Regions from separate parts of the Streptomyces sp. NPDC007929 genome, predicted to be linked through region 2. Evidence: riboswitches for the same ligand, from Rfam matches in the RefSeq annotation. Region 2 holds a riboswitch; each other region holds the start of a gene.
The links. Region 2 has a riboswitch for cobalamin ahead of ACFZDE_RS36355 (cobalamin biosynthesis protein). Riboswitches for the same ligand answer to the same signal wherever they lie in the genome.
Positions count from the first base shown of each region.

Region 1: it holds a riboswitch for cobalamin, as region 2 does, so the genes downstream of both, ACFZDE_RS34575 (energy-coupling factor ABC transporter permease) here and ACFZDE_RS36355 (cobalamin biosynthesis protein) in region 2, are expected to answer to the same signal.
Region 3: it holds a riboswitch for cobalamin, as region 2 does, so the genes downstream of both, ACFZDE_RS00400 (ABC transporter substrate-binding protein) here and ACFZDE_RS36355 (cobalamin biosynthesis protein) in region 2, are expected to answer to the same signal.

Region 1 covers NZ_JBIBKD010000014.1:453-6,174, forward strand. Annotated here, with positions in the region: gene ACFZDE_RS34555 (maleylpyruvate isomerase N-terminal domain-containing protein) at 1-579, opposite strand, end outside; gene ACFZDE_RS34560 (ATP-binding cassette domain-containing protein) at 656-1,510, opposite strand; gene cbiQ (cobalt ECF transporter T component CbiQ) at 1,507-2,256, opposite strand; gene ACFZDE_RS34570 (energy-coupling factor ABC transporter substrate-binding protein) at 2,263-2,631, opposite strand; gene ACFZDE_RS34575 (energy-coupling factor ABC transporter permease) at 2,628-3,329, opposite strand; cobalamin riboswitch at 3,359-3,544, opposite strand; gene ACFZDE_RS34580 (protein kinase) at 3,673-5,181, opposite strand; gene ACFZDE_RS34585 (MFS transporter) at 5,399-5,722, opposite strand, start outside.
Region 2 covers NZ_JBIBKD010000016.1:54,829-60,550, forward strand. Annotated here, with positions in the region: gene ACFZDE_RS36340 (class II aldolase/adducin family protein) at 1-553, opposite strand, end outside; gene ACFZDE_RS36345 (inorganic phosphate transporter) at 781-2,025, shown strand; gene ACFZDE_RS36350 (hypothetical protein) at 2,060-2,281, shown strand; cobalamin riboswitch at 2,423-2,581, shown strand; gene ACFZDE_RS36355 (cobalamin biosynthesis protein) at 2,681-3,634, shown strand; gene ACFZDE_RS36360 (cobyric acid synthase) at 3,636-5,144, shown strand; gene cobN (cobaltochelatase subunit CobN) at 5,141-5,722, shown strand, end outside.
Region 3 covers NZ_JBIBKD010000001.1:73,076-78,797, reverse strand. Annotated here, with positions in the region: gene ACFZDE_RS00425 (YigZ family protein) at 1-19, opposite strand, end outside; gene ACFZDE_RS00420 (histidine phosphatase family protein) at 47-589, opposite strand; gene ACFZDE_RS00415 (hypothetical protein) at 586-1,302, opposite strand; gene ACFZDE_RS00410 (ATP-binding cassette domain-containing protein) at 1,395-2,231, opposite strand; gene ACFZDE_RS00405 (iron chelate uptake ABC transporter family permease subunit) at 2,228-3,253, opposite strand; gene ACFZDE_RS00400 (ABC transporter substrate-binding protein) at 3,277-4,293, opposite strand; cobalamin riboswitch at 4,362-4,552, opposite strand; gene ACFZDE_RS00395 (CoA-binding protein) at 4,636-5,064, shown strand; partial or broken gene ACFZDE_RS00390 (4-hydroxybenzoate 3-monooxygenase) at 5,112-5,722, shown strand, end outside.

The sequences.
Region 1 (5,722 bases), on a different contig from region 2:
GGTGCCGATCAGCAGCGCGTCCACGTCGTGGAAGGCGGACGGGAACGGGCTCCCCACGATCTCCTCCAGCATCTCCCGCGACCGGGTGAGCCCCTCCGCGGGCGGCTGCTCCGCGCCCGGGAGGTGGGCGATCAGGTCGAGGTGGTGCAGCGTCCACTCCATGACGTAGGTGGAGAGGAAGTCGCCCACGGTGAGGATCTCGCCACGGGTGCCGACCCGGCCGGCCGGATCGGCGAGCAGGGCCGCACGACCGGCGGCCGAGCCGACGTCGTCCAGATGGAACTTCAGCAGGCCCGGATCCTCGTACGCGGCCGCCAGCCGGACGGTCAGCGCGTCGAGCGGGTCGTCACCGGTCGGGGGAGTGCGGGAGACGTCCCAGTACGTCAGCGCGTCACGGGTCGGTTCCCGGTCGGACGGCGTGGCCAGCGTGATCAGGACGTCCTGGGCGTCGACGACCAGATGGCACACCAGGTCCCGGACCAGCCAGCCCGTACAGCCGGAGGGCCGCCCGAAGTCCTCGTCGGACAGATCCGCCACCGCCGCGCGCAACGCCGTCCAGGTGCGTGAGAAGAGATCCACCCCGGCAACGTAGTGCGGCGCCGCGAGACCGGACAAGCACGTTTCGGGCGACCGCTCGTGAGCGCACCGGCGCCCTTCACGCTCCGGGCGCCCCCAGCCGTCCGCCCACCAGGGCGGCGAGTTCCTCCGGCGTCCGAGGACCCGGCTCCGCCTCGGCCAGCAGACCCTGCGCGCGCAGCAGTTCCGCGGTCGCCGCGCCCCACGGCAGGCGCAGCCCCGCCTCCCGCAGGAGTCCGGTGCGTGCCAGTGCCGTGGCCGCGGGACCGGTGCGGACACCGGACGGGGTGAGCAGCGCCGCGTCGTCGGCCCAGCGCAGGGCGAGGTCGACGTCATGGGTGGCCATCACCACCGTGGTACCCGTGGCCCGCAGACCGTCCAGGGTGGTCAGGAGCCGCTCCTGACCGTCGGGGTCGAGCCCCGCGGTCGGCTCGTCGAGGACGAGGACACGCGGCCGCATGGCGACCGCGCCCGCGATGGCGGTGCGTTTGCGCTGCCCGTACGAGAGCAGATGGGTGGGCCGGTCGGCCAGGTCCGTGATGTCCAGGGCGGCCAGCGCCTGCGCCACCCGCGCCCGCACCTGCGCGTCGTCGAGCCCGAGGTTCAGCGGCCCGAACGACACGTCCTGCTCGACGGACGCCGCGAACAACTGGTCGTCCGGGTCCTGCACGACCAGCTGCACGGTGGTCCGCAGCCGGGTCAGCCCCTTGCGGTCGTACGACACCGGCCGCCCCTGGACCGTCAACCGCCCCTCGTGCGGCCTCAGCCCGCCGGAGAGCAGCCGCATCAGCGTGGTCTTGCCGCTGCCGTTGCGGCCGAGCAGGGCGAGCGCGCGCCCTTCGTGGATGTCGAAGTCGAGCCCGCTGAGCACGGCCGGGCCGTCCTCGTAGGCGAAGGACGCGCCCCGCAGGGCGACGAGGGCGGGCTCGCTCATGTCAGCGGCCTTTCCAGGACGAGGGTGAGGACGGCCAGCGCGGTGAGCAGCGCGCAACTGGCCGCCGTGAAGCGGGCGGAGACCCGGGCCTCGGGCACCAGGACGCGCAGGGTGCCGTCGTAACCGCGCCCGGCGAGTCCGGACTGGAGCCGGGTCGCCCGGTCGAAGGCCCGGACGAACGCGGTGGCGCCCAGCCCGGCCAGGGAACGCCACTCGGCCGCCCGCCCGGTGTGCCCGAGCCGGGCCGCCTGGGCCTGCCGGACCCGGCGCATCGAGTCCAGCAGCAGGAAGCTCATCCGGTACGTCACGAGCGCGACGTCCACGACCGGCGCGGGAACCCCCGCCCGGACCAGCCGGGGCAGCAGGTCGGACATGGGCGTGGTGAAGGCGAACAGCAGCACGCCCAGCGAGGCCGCCGAGGTGCGCAGCAGCAACTCCCCGGCCCGCAGCGGCCCGTCCTGCGCGAGGGAGACGAACCCGCCCGGCCCGCCCACCTGGACGAGCAGCGTGACCGCGCCGGTCACGCAGAAGCCCAGCGGCACCCGGTAGGCCCGCCACAGTCGCCGCCCGGGCACACCGGCCGGCCCCAGCAGCACCACCAGGGCGGTCAGCAGCACCAGGGCCGCGCCCGGCCAGGGCGGCAGCGAGATCGCGAGCACGGTGAGGCCGAGCCCGAGCACGGCCTTGTCCACGGGATGACGGCGGCGCCAGCGGCTGCTGTGCGCCGCCGCGTCGATCGGCAGCACCCGGGCTCAGTCCCGTTCCGCGGCGGACTTCCCGGCGGCGCCGGTGAGCGTGGAGCCGGACTCCCGCTCCAGCGCCCGCTGCTCGCCCTGCCTGCGGCCCCGGTGCAGACCGAAGTAGTAGGCGAGGACACCCGCGCCGAGCGCCGCCTGGAGGGTGAACAGCGCCGACTCGATCTCACCGGAGGGCGGCTCGTACAGCGGTGAGAACCACGGCTCGTAGTCCGGCTTCAGCTCGGTGATGGCCGTCTCGGCCTCGGCGTCGGCGCCCGTGAACGGCTCCTCCTTGTGGTCGCCGAGACCGAGTGCCAGCGGCAGCACGGCCAGCGCCGCCACGACGAACAGCAGCACCAGGTTGATCTTCGTGTTCCTGCTCATCGCGCCACCGCCTCGGTCTCGGTCCGGGTCTGCTTCTTGGCGAGGAGCACACCCAGCCGGGTCAGTTCGCCCTTGCTGGACTGCACCAGCAGCCGCATCACCAGCACCGTCAGCAGTCCCTCGCTCACCGCGAGCGGCACCTGGGTGACGGCGAAGATGGACCCGAACTTGCCGAGCGCGCCCAGGAATCCGCTGCCCGGGTCGGGGAACGCGAGCGCCAGCTGCACGCTGGTGACGCAGTAGGTGGACAGGTCGGCGACGAACGCGCCGGAGAACACCGCCACCATCAGCGGCGCGTTGGAGCGCCGCAGCAGCTGGTAGACGGCGTATCCGGCCCAGGGGCCGACGATCGCCATGGAGAAGACGTTGGCGCCGAGTGTGGTCAGGCCGCCGTGCGCGAGCAACAGCGCCTGGAACAGCAGGGTGATGGTGCCCAGCACCGCCATGATCGGCGGCCGGAACAGGATGGCCCCCAGCCCCGTGCCGGTGGGGTGTGAGCAACTGCCGGTCACGGACGGCAGTTTCAGGGCGGACAGAACGAACGTGAAGGCGCCGGACGCACCGAGGAGCAGGGTGCTCTCGGGGTGCTCGCGCACTTCACGGGTGAGTGACCGGACTCCGTGGACGACGAACGGCGCCGACGCGACGCCCCAGGCGACCGCGTGCGCCGGAGGAAGGAAACCCTCGGCTATGTGCATGGCTCAGCAGACCCTCTCCAGCACCTCGTGGATGGTTGACGCGCCTTGGCCGGTCTCCTGGCTGACGGGTACCACCGCCCGGACTCCGCCTTCCCGGGTCACAAGGACCCAGTGGCTGCCCGCGAGGGCCGGAGCCGGACTTCCCGATTCACAGTGGCGAGGGCCGCACCGGCATCACACCGGATTTCCCGTTCACCAAGGCCTGGTGACAATAAGGCCGGGGTAAGGGCGATGACAAGCCACGCAAGGGGCGCGTGAGGGGGCGCCCGTTCGCACACCGGCGCATCCCCCGGCTGATCCACGTGCTCGTGCCGGACGGCCGCCGTACGAGGTCCGGGCGGCGTCAGTCGTCGTCCCCGTCGTCTCCGCCGTCGTCGCCGGCCCCGTCGTCCCCGGCCTCGCGGGGCTTCTGCGGCTTCGGCTCCACCCGCCCGCCGGGACCGGCTTCCTCTGGCCCGGTCGCGGCGCCGGGCGGGGGAGCGGCGGGCGTCGGGGAGGCGGCCGGGGCGGACGGAGTGACATCGGCCACGGTGCCGGCGGCCGGCGCGTCGGCCGTCCCCGTCCCCGGTCCCGTTCCCGCCGCAGGATCGGCTTCGGAACCGGCCCCGGTACCGGACCCGGTCCCGCCCTGCGAACCGGAGGACGAGGACGACGCGGAGTCGGTGGAGGGCGTGGCGGCGGGGCTGCTCGCCGTCGGAGACGCGTCGGGTTCCGTGCCCTCCGTGGTCGTGTCGGGCGAGAACCAGCGCATGCCGATGAGCATCGCGGCGACGAAGAGCGCCGCGGCGGCGGCCGTCGCGGCCAGACGCGTCCGGTTGCCCGGGCCACCGCGCCCTCGGGAGCGGCCCGAACGCCCCGGCTGGGCCGCCCGGGCCGCGCTGCGGTGCCCCGGAGCGGCGGGCAGCGCGTACGTGGTCGGGTTGCCGGTCCCGGCCGTCGGGTACGGGCCCGGCCCGGCGGGCATCGCGGCGGACGTGGTCCCGGGCCGCAGCGGCGGTGAGACCTCCGGCAGCGGCTCGGCCAGACCGCGCCAGGCGCCCCCGGCGAACCACTCGGCGGCCTGCCGGGCGGTGGGCCGGTCCTCGGGCTGCTTGGCGAGCAGCCCGAGGAGGTAGTTCTCGAACGCGGGCGGCAGCCCGGCGACACCGAGCTCGCGGGGCGGCACCGGCACGGCGTCCAGATGCTGGTGCAGGAGGGCGACGGCGGTGTCGGCCTGGAACGGCGGGCGTCCGCTGAGGAGCTGGTAGAGCACGCAGCCCAGGGAGTACATGTCGGAGGCGGGGCCCGCCTGCTTGCCCAGGGCACGCTCGGGCGCGAGGTAGAGGCCGGTGCCGACGATCTGGCCGGTGGCGGTGAGCGCGGCGCCCGGGTCGTCGAGGAACCGCGCGATGCCGAAGTCGCCGATCTTCAGCGTGCCGCCCGTGTCCAGCAGCAGGTTGGCGGGTTTGACGTCCCGGTGCACGATGCCCTGCCCGTGCGCGGCGGCGAGCCCGGCGGACGCCTGTGCGGCCAGATCGGCCACCCGCTCGGCGGGGAGCGCGCCGGAGGCCGCCAGCACCCCGGCAAGGCTGTCGCCCTCGACCAGCTCCATCACCAGATAGAGCCGGTTGTCGTACTCGCCGAAGTCCAGGACACCGACCACGTTGGGGTGGTTGAGGCGCCCGGCGGTCTGAGCCTCCAGACGGAACCGGGAGGTCGCCGTGGCATCGGTGTCCTGGGGGAGCAGCAGCTTGAGGGCCACCGCTCTGGCCAGCGTCTCGTCGTACGCGCGCCAGACCTCTCCCATTCCACCGCGCCCGATCTCAACATCCAGCCGGTAGCGGCCCGCTAGCAGCACTCGTCCTCGTCTCATGACTGTGGGAAGGGTCATCGCCGCAGGCCGAACTCCCCGATCGCGCACGGGGATTGGTGGGGGGTGCCGCAGCCGACCCAGGATACTGGCGCGGCGTGCCCCCCGAACTCCGCGGCGGTGCCCGCACCGGGCGCCGCCTCGTACATCCCGGGCGAAGAGGTCACCCTCCGGGGTGACGCCCGGGCCCGCCCGGGCGCCCCGGGGCGCGGGCGCCCCCTCAGGCCGCCGTGCCCGCCGCCTTCGCACCGCCCGGCAACTCCTTCGCGCGGCGCGGCAGCAGGGCCACCGCCAGGGCCGGGACGGCCGCGAGGACCAGCCACGGCACGGCCGCCGGCAGCCCCAGGTCGAGCAGCGAGCCGGTGGCCGCGCTGCCGGCCAGGACGATCAGGCCGGAGACGGACGACAGCGCGCCCATGTAGAGCCCCAGCCGGCCCTCCTCGGCGAGGTCGGGCACCCAGGCGCGCGCGGCGGGCACCACCAGCATCTGCCCCACGGTGAGCAAGATCACGAAGCCCGCGGCCGGCAGCAGCCCGGCGAGGCC
Region 2 (5,722 bases):
GGGTGACGGTGCCGTGGTTCCGCAGGAGGCAGCCGGAGCGGCCGGCGAGGGCGCTCAGCATGTTCTCGGCCAACGCGTCGGTGCCGTAGGTGGCGTAGGGGGCGACCCGGACGGGGCCGCCGAGCGCGGCGGCCATGTAGTGGATCAGCGGGAGTTCGCTCACCAGCGTCGAGACGGCCGTGGCGTGGACGGCGTGGGTGTGGACGACGGCCAGGGCGCCGGTGGTCCGGTAGACCGCGAGGTGCATGGGCAGTTCGCTGGTCGGGACGAGCGTGCCGAGGACCTGCCGGCCGTCGAGGTCCACGCCGGTCACGTCCTGTGGCGCCAGCCGGTCGTAGGGGACGCCCGACGGTGTGACGAGGACGGTGTCCCCGACGCGTACCGAGACGTTGCCGGACGTGCCGACGACGAGCCCCTCCGAGACCGTCCGCCGGGCGGTCGTGACGAGCTCCTCCCAGGCATGTATCTCCTCGGGGCTCGCGCTCCCGCGCCCCGGCCCGGGCCCCCCGGCCCCGTCTGTGGTGTCCCGCTCGTCGCCTCGCCGCTCAGCCATGCCGCGATCCTGCCAGGGAAGGGCCCGAAGCGCCGCGGTGCAGGGGGCGATTCAGCTGCCGGCTCACCTGGTCCGCCGCCGGTCGCCGGGGGCGCGGAGGCCGCTGTTCCGGGGCGGAACGAGGACCCCCCGTTGCAGTCACTCCTGCGCCCCTCCCAGTTCATCTTCCGTTCACTCAGGTTGCCTACGTTCGTCTGGCCAATGACCTCGAACGATTGCCTGGGTAAATGGAAAGCTTCTCGCTGATCCTCGCGATTGTGGTGGTAACCGCTCTCGCGTTCGATTTCACGAACGGTTTCCACGACACCGCGAACGCGATGGCCACGACCATTTCCACGGGCGCCATGAAGCCCAAGGTTGCGGTGGCCATGTCCGCGGTCCTCAACCTGGTCGGCGCCTTCCTGTCCGTCGAAGTCGCCAACACGATCTCCAAGGGCCTCGTCGACGAGGCCGGCATCCGTCCCGAGGTCATCTTCGCCGCCCTGGTCGGCGCGATCCTCTGGAACCTGCTGACCTGGCTGGTCGGTCTGCCGTCCAGCTCCTCCCACGCCCTCATGGGCGGTCTGATCGGTGCCACGATCGCCTCGGCGGGCGTCGGCGCGGTGCACGGTGACGTGCTGGTCACCAAGGTGCTCATCCCGGCGATCGCCGCCCCGCTGGTCGCGGGCGTCGCGGCGATGCTCGCCACCCGGCTGACGTACTCCCTGGGCAGCAAGGCCGAGAGCAACGCGTCCAAGAAGGGCTACCGGGCCGGCCAGATCGCCTCGGCGGGCCTGGTCTCCCTGGCCCACGGCACCAACGACGCGCAGAAGACCATGGGGATCATCACCCTCGCCCTGGTCGCGGGCGGCGCCGTCGCGCCCGACTCCGACCCGCCCATGTGGGTCATCCTCTCCGCGGGCGTCGCGATCGCGCTCGGCACGTACCTGGGCGGCTGGCGCATCATCCGCACGATGGGCAAGGGCCTGACCGACCTCCAGCCGCAGCAGGGCTTTGCCGCCCAGACCTCCGCGGCCACGGTCATCCTGGCCTCCTCGCACCTCGGCTTCTCCCTCTCCACGACGCACTCCGTGTCCGGCTCGGTGATGGGCGCGGGGCTCGGCCGCAAGGGCGGCGTGGTCCGCTGGTCCACCGCGACGCGGATGTTCGTCGCGTGGGGCCTGACCCTGCCGGCGGCGGCCCTGGTGGGCGCGCTCGCCGAGTACGTCACCGGCTTCGGCAGCTGGGGCACCGGCCTGGTGGCGGTCTTCCTCGTCGCCTCCAGCGCGTGGATCTGGAAGCTGTCGCGGCGTGAGGTCGTCGACCACACCAACGTCAACGACACCGACGACGCGGAGCCCGCGGGTGTGGTCACCACGGCGATGGCCGCGGTGACGCCGCCCCCCGCGGTCACGGTGATGGAGGACCCGGTCCCCGCCTTCCCGCCGCAGGCCACCGCCGAGCGCACGCCGACCACGCCCACCACGGTCTGACCCCGTCACCGGCTACAAGGAAGAGTCTTTCGATATGAAGATCGACTGGGCGGCCCTCGGTTCCGTCTTCGGTGTCAGCCTCGTGGTCACCGTGGCCCTCGTCGGCCTGTTCACCCTCGGCATCACGGGCCTGTCGCGCCGTGAGCGGGCGGTGGCGGAGGGCGGGTCCGCGGGGCTCGCGGTCACCGGCGCGTACGCGTGTTTCGCGGCGTGTGCGGCGGCCGTGGGGTACGGGATCTATCTGATCGTGGCCTGACGGGCCTGATAGGCCTCAGGGCTTGAGGGCCTGACGTCACGTCGTGTCCGCCGGGCGGTACGGAACTCCGGTTCCGTACCGCCCGGTCGTCGTGTGCACGGCAGAGGGATGTGGGGTTCTCCACACTCTCCCCTCGCAGGTCAACGGCAAGTTGACGGCGGTTCCCGGCCGTGGTGGACTGCCGGGGCCAATACGGCGGCAGGAGAGGAAGCCGGTGAGATTCCGGCGCGGTCCCGCCACTGTCACCGGGGTAGCGATCCCCGGGAGCCAGGAACTCTCACCGCCGGTCTCGTCAACCCAGGGCGTGGACACCCTGAGTGAGGACACATATCGCCATGCGCGGCTGCCGATCGAGGTTCGACTCCCCACCCCCGCCCGCCCTCCTGGCCGGCTGAGCCCATGGGTGCCGGTCGCGTCTTCGCGTACGGCGCCGCCGCCGGCCTGATCGGTGACCTGCTGCTCGGTGATCCTCGCCGGGGGCATCCGGTCGCCGTGTTCGGGCGGGCCGCGGGTGCCGTGGAACGGGTGCTGTGGCGGGACCACCGCGGGTGGGGCGCGCTGCACACCACCGTGTGTGCCGGAGGTGCCGTCGCTCTCGGGTCCCTCGCCGCGCGGGCCGTACGCGCCTCCACCGTCGCCTCGGTCGCGCTGACCGCGGCCGCCACCTGGGCCGTCGTCGGGGGGACGTCGCTGGCCCGGGAGGCGCGGACCATCGGGAGTGCCCTGGAGGCCGGGGACGTCGAGGCGGCCCGGGCCCGGCTGCCGCATCTGTGCGGGCGGGACCCGCAGGCGCTGGACGCCGACGGAATGGCCCGGGCCGTGGTCGAGTCGGTCGCCGAGAACACCTCCGACGCAATCGTGGGGGCGCTGGTGTGGGGGGCCGTCGGCGGGGTGCCCGGGCTGCTCGGGTTCCGGGCCGTCAACACCCTGGACGCCATGGTCGGGCACAGGTCGGCCCGCTACCGCCGCTACGGGTGGGCCTCCGCGCGGCTGGACGACCTCGCGGGGTGGCCGGGAGCGCGGCTGACCGCCGTACTCGCCGTGCTGGCCGGGCCGGATCCGCGGGGGGCCGTGCGCGCCTGGCGGGCCGACGCGGTGCGGCATCCGAGTCCCAACGCCGGGCCCGTGGAGGCCTCGTTCGCCGGGGCGCTCGGGGTGCGGCTCGGCGGGACGCTCTCCTACGGCGGGCGGGTGGAGCACCGGCCCGTGCTGAACGCGCGGGGGCGGACCGTCGGCACGCACGACGTCGAACGGGCCGTGCGGCTGTCGAAGCGCGTCACCTGGCTCGCGCTCGGGGTGTGCGCCGGTGCGCGGTCGCTGATGAGCGCGCGGTCATCGAGAAGGGGGAAATGACATGAGCGGTGGGCTTCTTGTCGCCGGCACCACCTCCGACGCAGGCAAGAGCGTCGTGACCGCCGGGATCTGCCGGTGGCTGGTGCGGCAGGGCGTGAAGGTGGCGCCCTTCAAGGCGCAGAACATGTCCCTGAACTCCTTCGTGACGACGGAGGGGGCCGAGATCGGGCGGGCGCAGGCCATGCAGGCACAGGCCTGCCGCATCGAACCGACCGCGCTCATGAACCCGGTGCTCCTCAAGCCCGGTGGCGAGCAGAGCAGTCAGGTCGTGCTGCTGGGCAAGCCGGTCGGGGAGATGAGCGCGCGCGGCTACCACGGCGGTCGGCAACAGCGGCTGCTGGGGACGGTGCTGGACTGCCTGGAGCAGTTGCGGGGCACGTATGACGCGGTGATCTGTGAGGGGGCCGGTTCGCCCGCCGAGATCAACCTGCGGCGGACGGACATCGTGAACATGGGGATCGCCCGGAACGCCGGGCTGCCCGTGCTCGTCGTCGGCGACATCGACCGGGGCGGGGTGTTCGCCTCGTTCTTCGGGACGGTGGCGCTGCTGTCGCCCGAGGACCAGCGTTGCGTCGCCGGGTTCCTCGTCAACAAGTTCCGCGGGGACGTCTCCCTGCTGGAGCCCGGGCTGGAGATGCTCCAGGGCCTCACGGGGCGTCACACCTACGGCGTACTGCCGTTCCGGCACGGGCTCGGGATCGACGAGGAGGACGGACTCAGGGTCTCCTTGCGGGGGGCCGTGCGGGAGTCCGTCGTCGCCCCGCCGGTCGGTGAGGACGTGCTGCGCGTCGCGGTCTGTGCCGTGCCGCTCATGTCCAACTTCACCGACGTGGACGCGCTGGCCGCCGAACCGGGCGTCGTGGTGCGGTTCGTGGACCGGCCGGAGGAGCTGTCCGACGCCGACCTCGTCATCGTGCCGGGCTCGCGGGGGACGGTCCGCGCGCTGGAGTGGCTGCGTGAGCGGGGCCTCGCCGAGGCCCTGGTCCGCAGGGCCGCCGAGCAGCGGCCCGTGCTCGGCATCTGCGGCGGCTTCCAGATCCTCGGCGAGCACATCGAGGACGACGTCGAGAGCCGCCGGGGCCATGTCGACGGGCTCGGGATCCTGCCCGTGCGGGTGCGGTTCGCCCGCGAGAAGACCCTCACGCGACCTGCGGGCGAGGCCCTCGGGGAGCACGTCGAGGGCTACGAGATCCACCACGGCGTCGCCGACGTCACTGGCGGCGCTCCCTTCCTGGACGGCTGCCGGGTCGGCCAGACCTGGGGCACGCACTGGCACGGCTCGCTGGAGTCGGACGGCTTCCGGCGGGCGTTCCTGCGCGAGGTGGCGGCCGCCGCGGGCCGTCGCTTCGTGCCCGCGCCGGACACCTCGTTCGCCGCGCTGCGCGAGGAGCAGCTCGACCGGCTCGGCGACCTGATCGAACAGCACGCGGACACCGACGCGCTGTGGCGGCTCATCGAGTCCGGCGCGCCGCAAGGACTGCCCTTCATTCCACCGGGAGCACCCGCATGAGCACTGTGTTGTTGTTGTCGACCGCCGACACGGACCTGCTGGCGGCCCGGGCCGCCGCCGGTGCCGACTACCGGATCGGCAACCCGACCCGCGTGGACGTCCGGGAGGAGCTGCCCGCCCTGCTGGACGGGGCGTCCATCGCCGTCGTCCGGCTGCTCGGCGGCAAGCGGGCCTGGGAGGACGGCCTCGCCGCGCTGAAGGCCTCCGGCATCCCGACCGTGCTGCTGGGCGGCGAGGCCGTGCCGGACGCGGAGCTGATGGCCGAGTCGTCCGTCCCGGCCGGTGTCGTGGCCGAGGCGCTGAAGTACCTCGTGGAGGGCGGGCCGGAGAACCTGACCGAACTCGCCCGGTTCCTCTCCGACACCGTGCTGCTGACGGGCGAAGGATTCGTCGAGCCGCGGAAGATGCCCGAGTACGGCGTCCACGGCGAGCGCACCCGCGTGGAGGGCCGTCCGACCGTCGGCGTGCTCTTCTACCGGGCCCACGAACTGAGCGGGAACACCGCCTTCGTCGACACCCTGTGCGACGCGATCGAGGCGCACGGTGCCAACGCGCTGCCGGTGTACTGCGGTTCGCTG
Region 3 (5,722 bases), on a different contig from region 2:
TGCGGTATTCGTCGGGCATCGGACCAGCCTATGCGCGGACCCGGGCCTACTTCCTGGCGCCCCGGGGGACGGTCACGGAGGTGAGCAGCGCGGTACGGGGGGCGAGCGACCGCCAGGCCGTGCCGTGCCAGGACAGGACGGCGATCGCCGAGGTGGGGAACTTCGTGCGGACCTGCTCCAGGGTGTCGTCGAGGCCGTCGGCCGCGAGGGCCAGGACCAGTTCCTCCAGGCCCGGGTTGTGCCCGACGAGCAGCAGCGTCTCCACCTCGGCGGGCACCTCGTGCACCACGGCCAGCAGGCCTGAGGGCCCGGCCGCGTACAGCCGCCGGTCGTGCCGGACGGGCGGCGGCGTGCCCCACTCGGCGGCGGCGAGGTCCCAGGTCCGGCGGGCGCGCAGGGCGGTGGAGCACAGCGCCAGGTCGGGCAGGAGGTCGGCGGCGGCCAGGGCCCGTCCGGCCGCGGGTGCGTCGCGGCGGCCGCGCGGGGCGAGCGGGCGTTCGTGGTCGGCGACGTCCAGGGGCCAGGCGGCCTTGGCGTGGCGCAGCAGGACCAAGCGGCGCAGCGGGCCCGCTCCGGAGCGTTGGATCATGACGGGGTTCCCAGGTCGCGGGTGAGGTCGAGGCCGAGCAGGCGATCGGCGTAGGCGTAGGTCTCGAAGCGGGCGCCGTCCGCCAGGTCCGGCTCGGTCTCGACCTGGCGCAGGACGTCCAGGACGCGTGGCACGTCGAGGTCGTCGTCCCAGGCGTCGCGCAGCCGTCCCCGCACGTCGTCGGGGACCGGCCGCGAGGGCCGGCGCGCCCAGCGGGCGACCGCGGCGCGCCAGCGGGCGAGGGTGGCGTGGGCGTCGTCGAGTCCGGCCGCTTCCAGCCGGACGGGGGAGCCGTGGTGGCGGCTGATCAGGGCGAGGCGCAGGACGGCGGGGTCGCGGGGGTGCGGCGGGCCCGGCTCCGCGGGGGCGACGGCGATCCGCACCCCTGCGGGGGCCGCCCCGTCCTCGGCGGTGACGTGGACGACCTGGGACTCACCGAGACCGGCTCCGACGCCGGGGCTGTCCTCGAAGGGGCGGATGCCGAGCGTCGCGGCGTCCGCGCGCAGTTCCGCCTGCCGGTGGCCGCCGGTCAGCAGCGCCCACACCGGTGTGCCGCCGAGTTCCAGGGTCCGCACGAGCAGGTCCCCGACGAGCAGCACCCGCAGGTTCGTCGTGTCGGAGCCGGGTGCGTGCACCTCGACACGGGTCAGGCCCCGGCGGGCCGGGGCGGCGTCGACCGGCTCACGGGTTCGGGCGTCGATGATGCGCAGCACGAGGCGAGCGTAGGCGGGTGGGCGGCCGCTCGCGGGCAGGTTCGGCGTTTCGCGACCGCCGTGGCGCGAAACGCCCCGCCTGGTCCTCCCGCTCAGGTCAGTGTGCCCAGGAACCGCACATGGGGCCGTCCCTCGGGCCCTTCACGGCTGACGGCGGCCCGCACCCCGTACACGTCGGCGATGAGCCGCTCCGTGAGGACGTCGCCGGGCGTGCCCGCGGCCACGAGCCGCCCGGCGGACAGCACGACGACCCGGTCGCAGTACATCGCCGCGAGGTTGAGGTCGTGCAGGGCGACGACGGTGGTGACGGGCAGGCCCGTCACCAGGGTGAGGAGGTCGAGCTGGTGGTGGATGTCGAGGTGGTTGGTGGGCTCGTCGAGGAGGAGTTCGCGGGGTTCCTGGGCGAGCGCGCGGGCGATCTGCACCCGCTGGCGTTCGCCGCCGGAGAGGGTGTGCCAGGGCTGCCGGGCCCGGCCGTCGAGGCCGGTGCGCTCCAGGGCGGCGCGCACGGCCCGTTCGTCGTCGGGACGGGCGGGGGTCCAGGCGCGCCGGTGCGGGACTCGGCCGAGCCGTACGACGTCCTCGACCGTCAACTCGACCTGGGTGTCGGACTGTTGCTCGACCACGGCGAGGCGGCGTGCGACCGTGCGGCGGGGCAGGTCGCCCAGCGGTGTGCCGTCGAGTGTGACCACTCCGGAGGTCGGTGTGAGCAGCCCGGCCAGCAGCCGCAGCAGTGTGGACTTGCCGGAGCCGTTGGGTCCGAGGACGCCGACCGTGGAGCCGGTCTCCGGCGCGAGGGCGACGCCGTCCAGGACGAGACGCCCGTCGACACGGCGGCTCACCCGCTCGGCCCGCAGCCCCGCCGATGCCGGAATTCCTGTGCCGTTCACCGCGCCCGCCTCCGCCGGTGCCCCCGCCGCGCCGCTCATCGCGCTCTCCTCGTCCGGTACAGCACCGCCACGAACGCGGGCACCCCGATCAGTGAGGTCACGACCCCCACCGGGACCTCCTGTGGATCGAGGACGGTCCGGGCCAGGGTGTCCACCCACACCAGGAACACCGCTCCCGCCAGGGCGGTGACCGGCAGCAGCCGCGTGTGCCCGGGACCGGTCAGGGCCCGGGCGGCGTGCGGCAGGACCAGTCCGACGAAGCCGATCGCCCCGGCCGAGCTGACCAGCGCGGCCGTGAGCAGGGCCGTCACGCACAGCAGCACCAGGCGGGTCCGGGCGAGGGACACCCCGAGCGCGGCCGCGGCGTCCTGCCCGAAGGCGAAGGCGTCGAGGGTACGGGCGTAGGACAGGCAGACCACCAGGGCCACGGCCAGCACGGCCAGGCACAGCCATACGTCCGCCCAGCCGGCGCCGCCGAGCGAGCCGAGGAGCCAGAACAGCACGCCCCGGGTGGTCTCGGCGTCGGCGGAGGTCATCACGACGAAGGAGGTGAGGGCGGAGAAGAACTGCATGGCGGCGACGCCCGCGAGGACGACCCGGTCGGTGGTACCGCCGAGGGTGTGGCTGAGCAGCAGTACCAGCGCGAACGACAGCAGGGCGCCGAGGAACGCGCCCGTGGAGACCGACAGGGCGCCGCCGCCCGCGCCGAGCACGACCACGAGGACGGCTCCGGTGGAGGCGCCCGAGGACACCCCGAGCACGAAGGGGTCGGCCAGCGGGTTGCGCAGCAGCGACTGCATCACCGCTCCGCACACGGCGAGTCCGGCCCCGCACACGGCCGCGAGCAGGGTGCGCGGCAGCCGCAGCTGCCAGACGATCCCGTCCCTGATCGGCGTCAGCTCCGAGCTGCCGATGCCGAGGTGGGCGGACACGACGGACCACACGTCGCCGACGCCGATGTCGGCGGGGCCGATGGTGATGGCCACGGCGAGGGAGGCGACGAGCGCGACGGTCCCGGCCGCGCCCAGCGCGAGTCCGGCCGGCCGCCGGGGCCTGCTCACGGCGTCCGGCAACTCCTGGGCGGTCACTTCACCAGCCCGAACCGGCGCAGCCCGGCGGCCACCTGCTCCACACCCTCGACGGTGCGGATGGTCGGGTTCATGGCCTGCCCGCTGAGCAGTACGTACCGCTTGTGCCGGACGGCGTCCATGTTCCTGGTGACGGGGTTGGACTCCAGGAAGGCGATCTTCTTCGCGGCGGACTCGGCGGTCTGGGACTTGCGGGTCAGGTCGCCGATGACGAGGACGTCGGGGTCGCGGTCGGCGACGATCTCCCAGTTGACCTGCGGCCACTCCTCGTGCGTGTCGTCGAAGACGTTCTTGGCGCCGAGGGCCCGGGTGATGATGCCGGGCGCCCCGCAACAGCCCGCCAGATAGGGCGACTCGGAGTTCGCGAACCAGTACAGGAGGGTGACGTCGGAGGCGTCGATCCCGGCCGTGGCCTTCTTCATGCGCTGCTGGAGTGAGCCCACGAGGGCGTCGCCGCGCTTCTTCACCCCGAACACGGTCGCGAGGTCCCGGACTTCGCCGTAGACCGTGTCGATGTCCAGGGCCTTGGCGCGGGCGCCGTCGCCTCCGCCCGCGTTGTCCTTGCCGGCGCAGTCGGAGGGGGAGACGTAGGTGGGGACGCCGAGCTTCTCGAACTGCTCGCGGGTGGCGACGCCGCCCTTGCCGAGGGTGGAGACGAAGGACGCGGCGACGAAGTCGGGCTCGGTGTCCAGGACGCGTTCGAAGGACGGGTTGTTGTCGGCGAGGCGCGGCACCTTCGCGTCGGCCTTCTCCAGCCCCTTCATCACGGGGTCGGTCCAGGTGGCGGTGCCCGCGAGGCGGTCGGCGAGGCCCAGGGAGAGCAGGATCTCGGTGGTGCCCTGGTTGAGGGAGACCGCCTGCCGGGGTGGGTCGGGGACGCGGACCTCGCGCCCGCAGTTGGTGAGGGTGACGGCGGCCTCGGCGCCGCCGGCCGCGGTGCCGCCGCAGCCGGTCAGGAGCAGGGAGCCGGCCGCGAGCAGGGCGGCGGCACGGGCGGGTGGGGCGAGGGGCACGGGAACCAGTCCTCAGGCGTCGAGGGCTCATGCGCGGAGCCCGGTCGTACGGAGCTCCCCCGCCGCACGCGGCCGCGGGGGCCGCCAGCAGGTCTTCGGACTCGGGTTCGTCCGGATCGGGGCGCCTTCCCGGACGTCCCTGAGGGAGTCCAGTGGCCGAGGCCCCGCCCGTCCCCCTCACCGCTGCGCGTCAGTTCCGGATTCGCACCGGATTCCCTGACCCACGTACATGGGTTCGACTGGCTTCGGCAAGCTATCACGGAGGCCGCCCGGGGAATCACCGCGCGTGCCGCGCCGTTGCACCAAGGAGCAGTCCGTCCACGACGCAACAGGAGGCCGCCGGTGTACGGCGACGAGGCAACGGTCCGCAGGATCCTCACCGAGCTCGGCGACACCTGGGCCGTGGTGGGCCTGTCGTCGAACCAGCGGCGCGCGGCGTACGGCGTCGCCGCAGTGCTCCAGCGCTTCGGCAAGCGCGTGGTGCCGGTGCACCCGAAGGCGGAGACGGTGCACGGGGAGAAGGGGTACGCGAGTCTGGCGGACATCCCCTTCGACGTGGACGTCGTCGACGTGTTCGTCAACAGCGACCTCGCCGGAGCGGTCGCGGACGAGGCGGTCGCCAAGGGCGCGAAGGGCGTCTGGTTCCAGCTCGACGTCATCGACGAGGCGGCGTACGAGCGGACCCGCGCGGCGGGCCTGGAGATGGTGATGGACCGCTGCCCGGCGATCGAGATCCCGCGGCTTCCTGATCAGGGCGTACAGAAGCCCTGACGCGTTCGCCGGGACACAATGCCGAGACCGGCCTCCATAATGTACGCATGACCCACCCCAACTCCGGTGCCCAGCAACGCTTTCCGGTCGTCGTCGTGGGCGCCGGTCCCGCGGGGCTGACCGTCGGCAACATCCTGCGGGCCGCGTCCGTGGACTGCCTGGTGCTGGAGACCGAGACCCGGGAGTTCATCGAACGGCGGCCCCGGGCCGGGGTCATCGAGGAATGGGCCGTACGGGGCCTGGAGAAGCGGGGCCTGGCCCGCAACCTGCGGTCCGCGCGGAGCTGCACACCGCGTGCGAGTTCCGCTTCGACGGGGAGCGGTACCGCTTCCCCTACAGTGAGCTGACAGGCAGTCATCACTTCGTCTACCCACAGCCGTTGCTGGTCACGGACCTGGTCCGGGAGTACGCCGATGTCCGGGGCGGCGCGATCCGGTTCGGGGTCCGGGACGTACGCGTCCACGACGTCGACGGCGACCGACCGTCGGTGTCGTACACCTGCCCCGAGTCCGGCGAACGGCAGGTCGTGCACTGCGACTTCGTCGCGGGCTGTGACGGGGCGCGCGGGGTGAGCCGGGCCGCGCTCCCGTCCGGGCGGGTCCGGATCGCGCGGCACGACTACGGCATCGGCTGGCTGGCCCTGCTCGCCGAGGCGCCG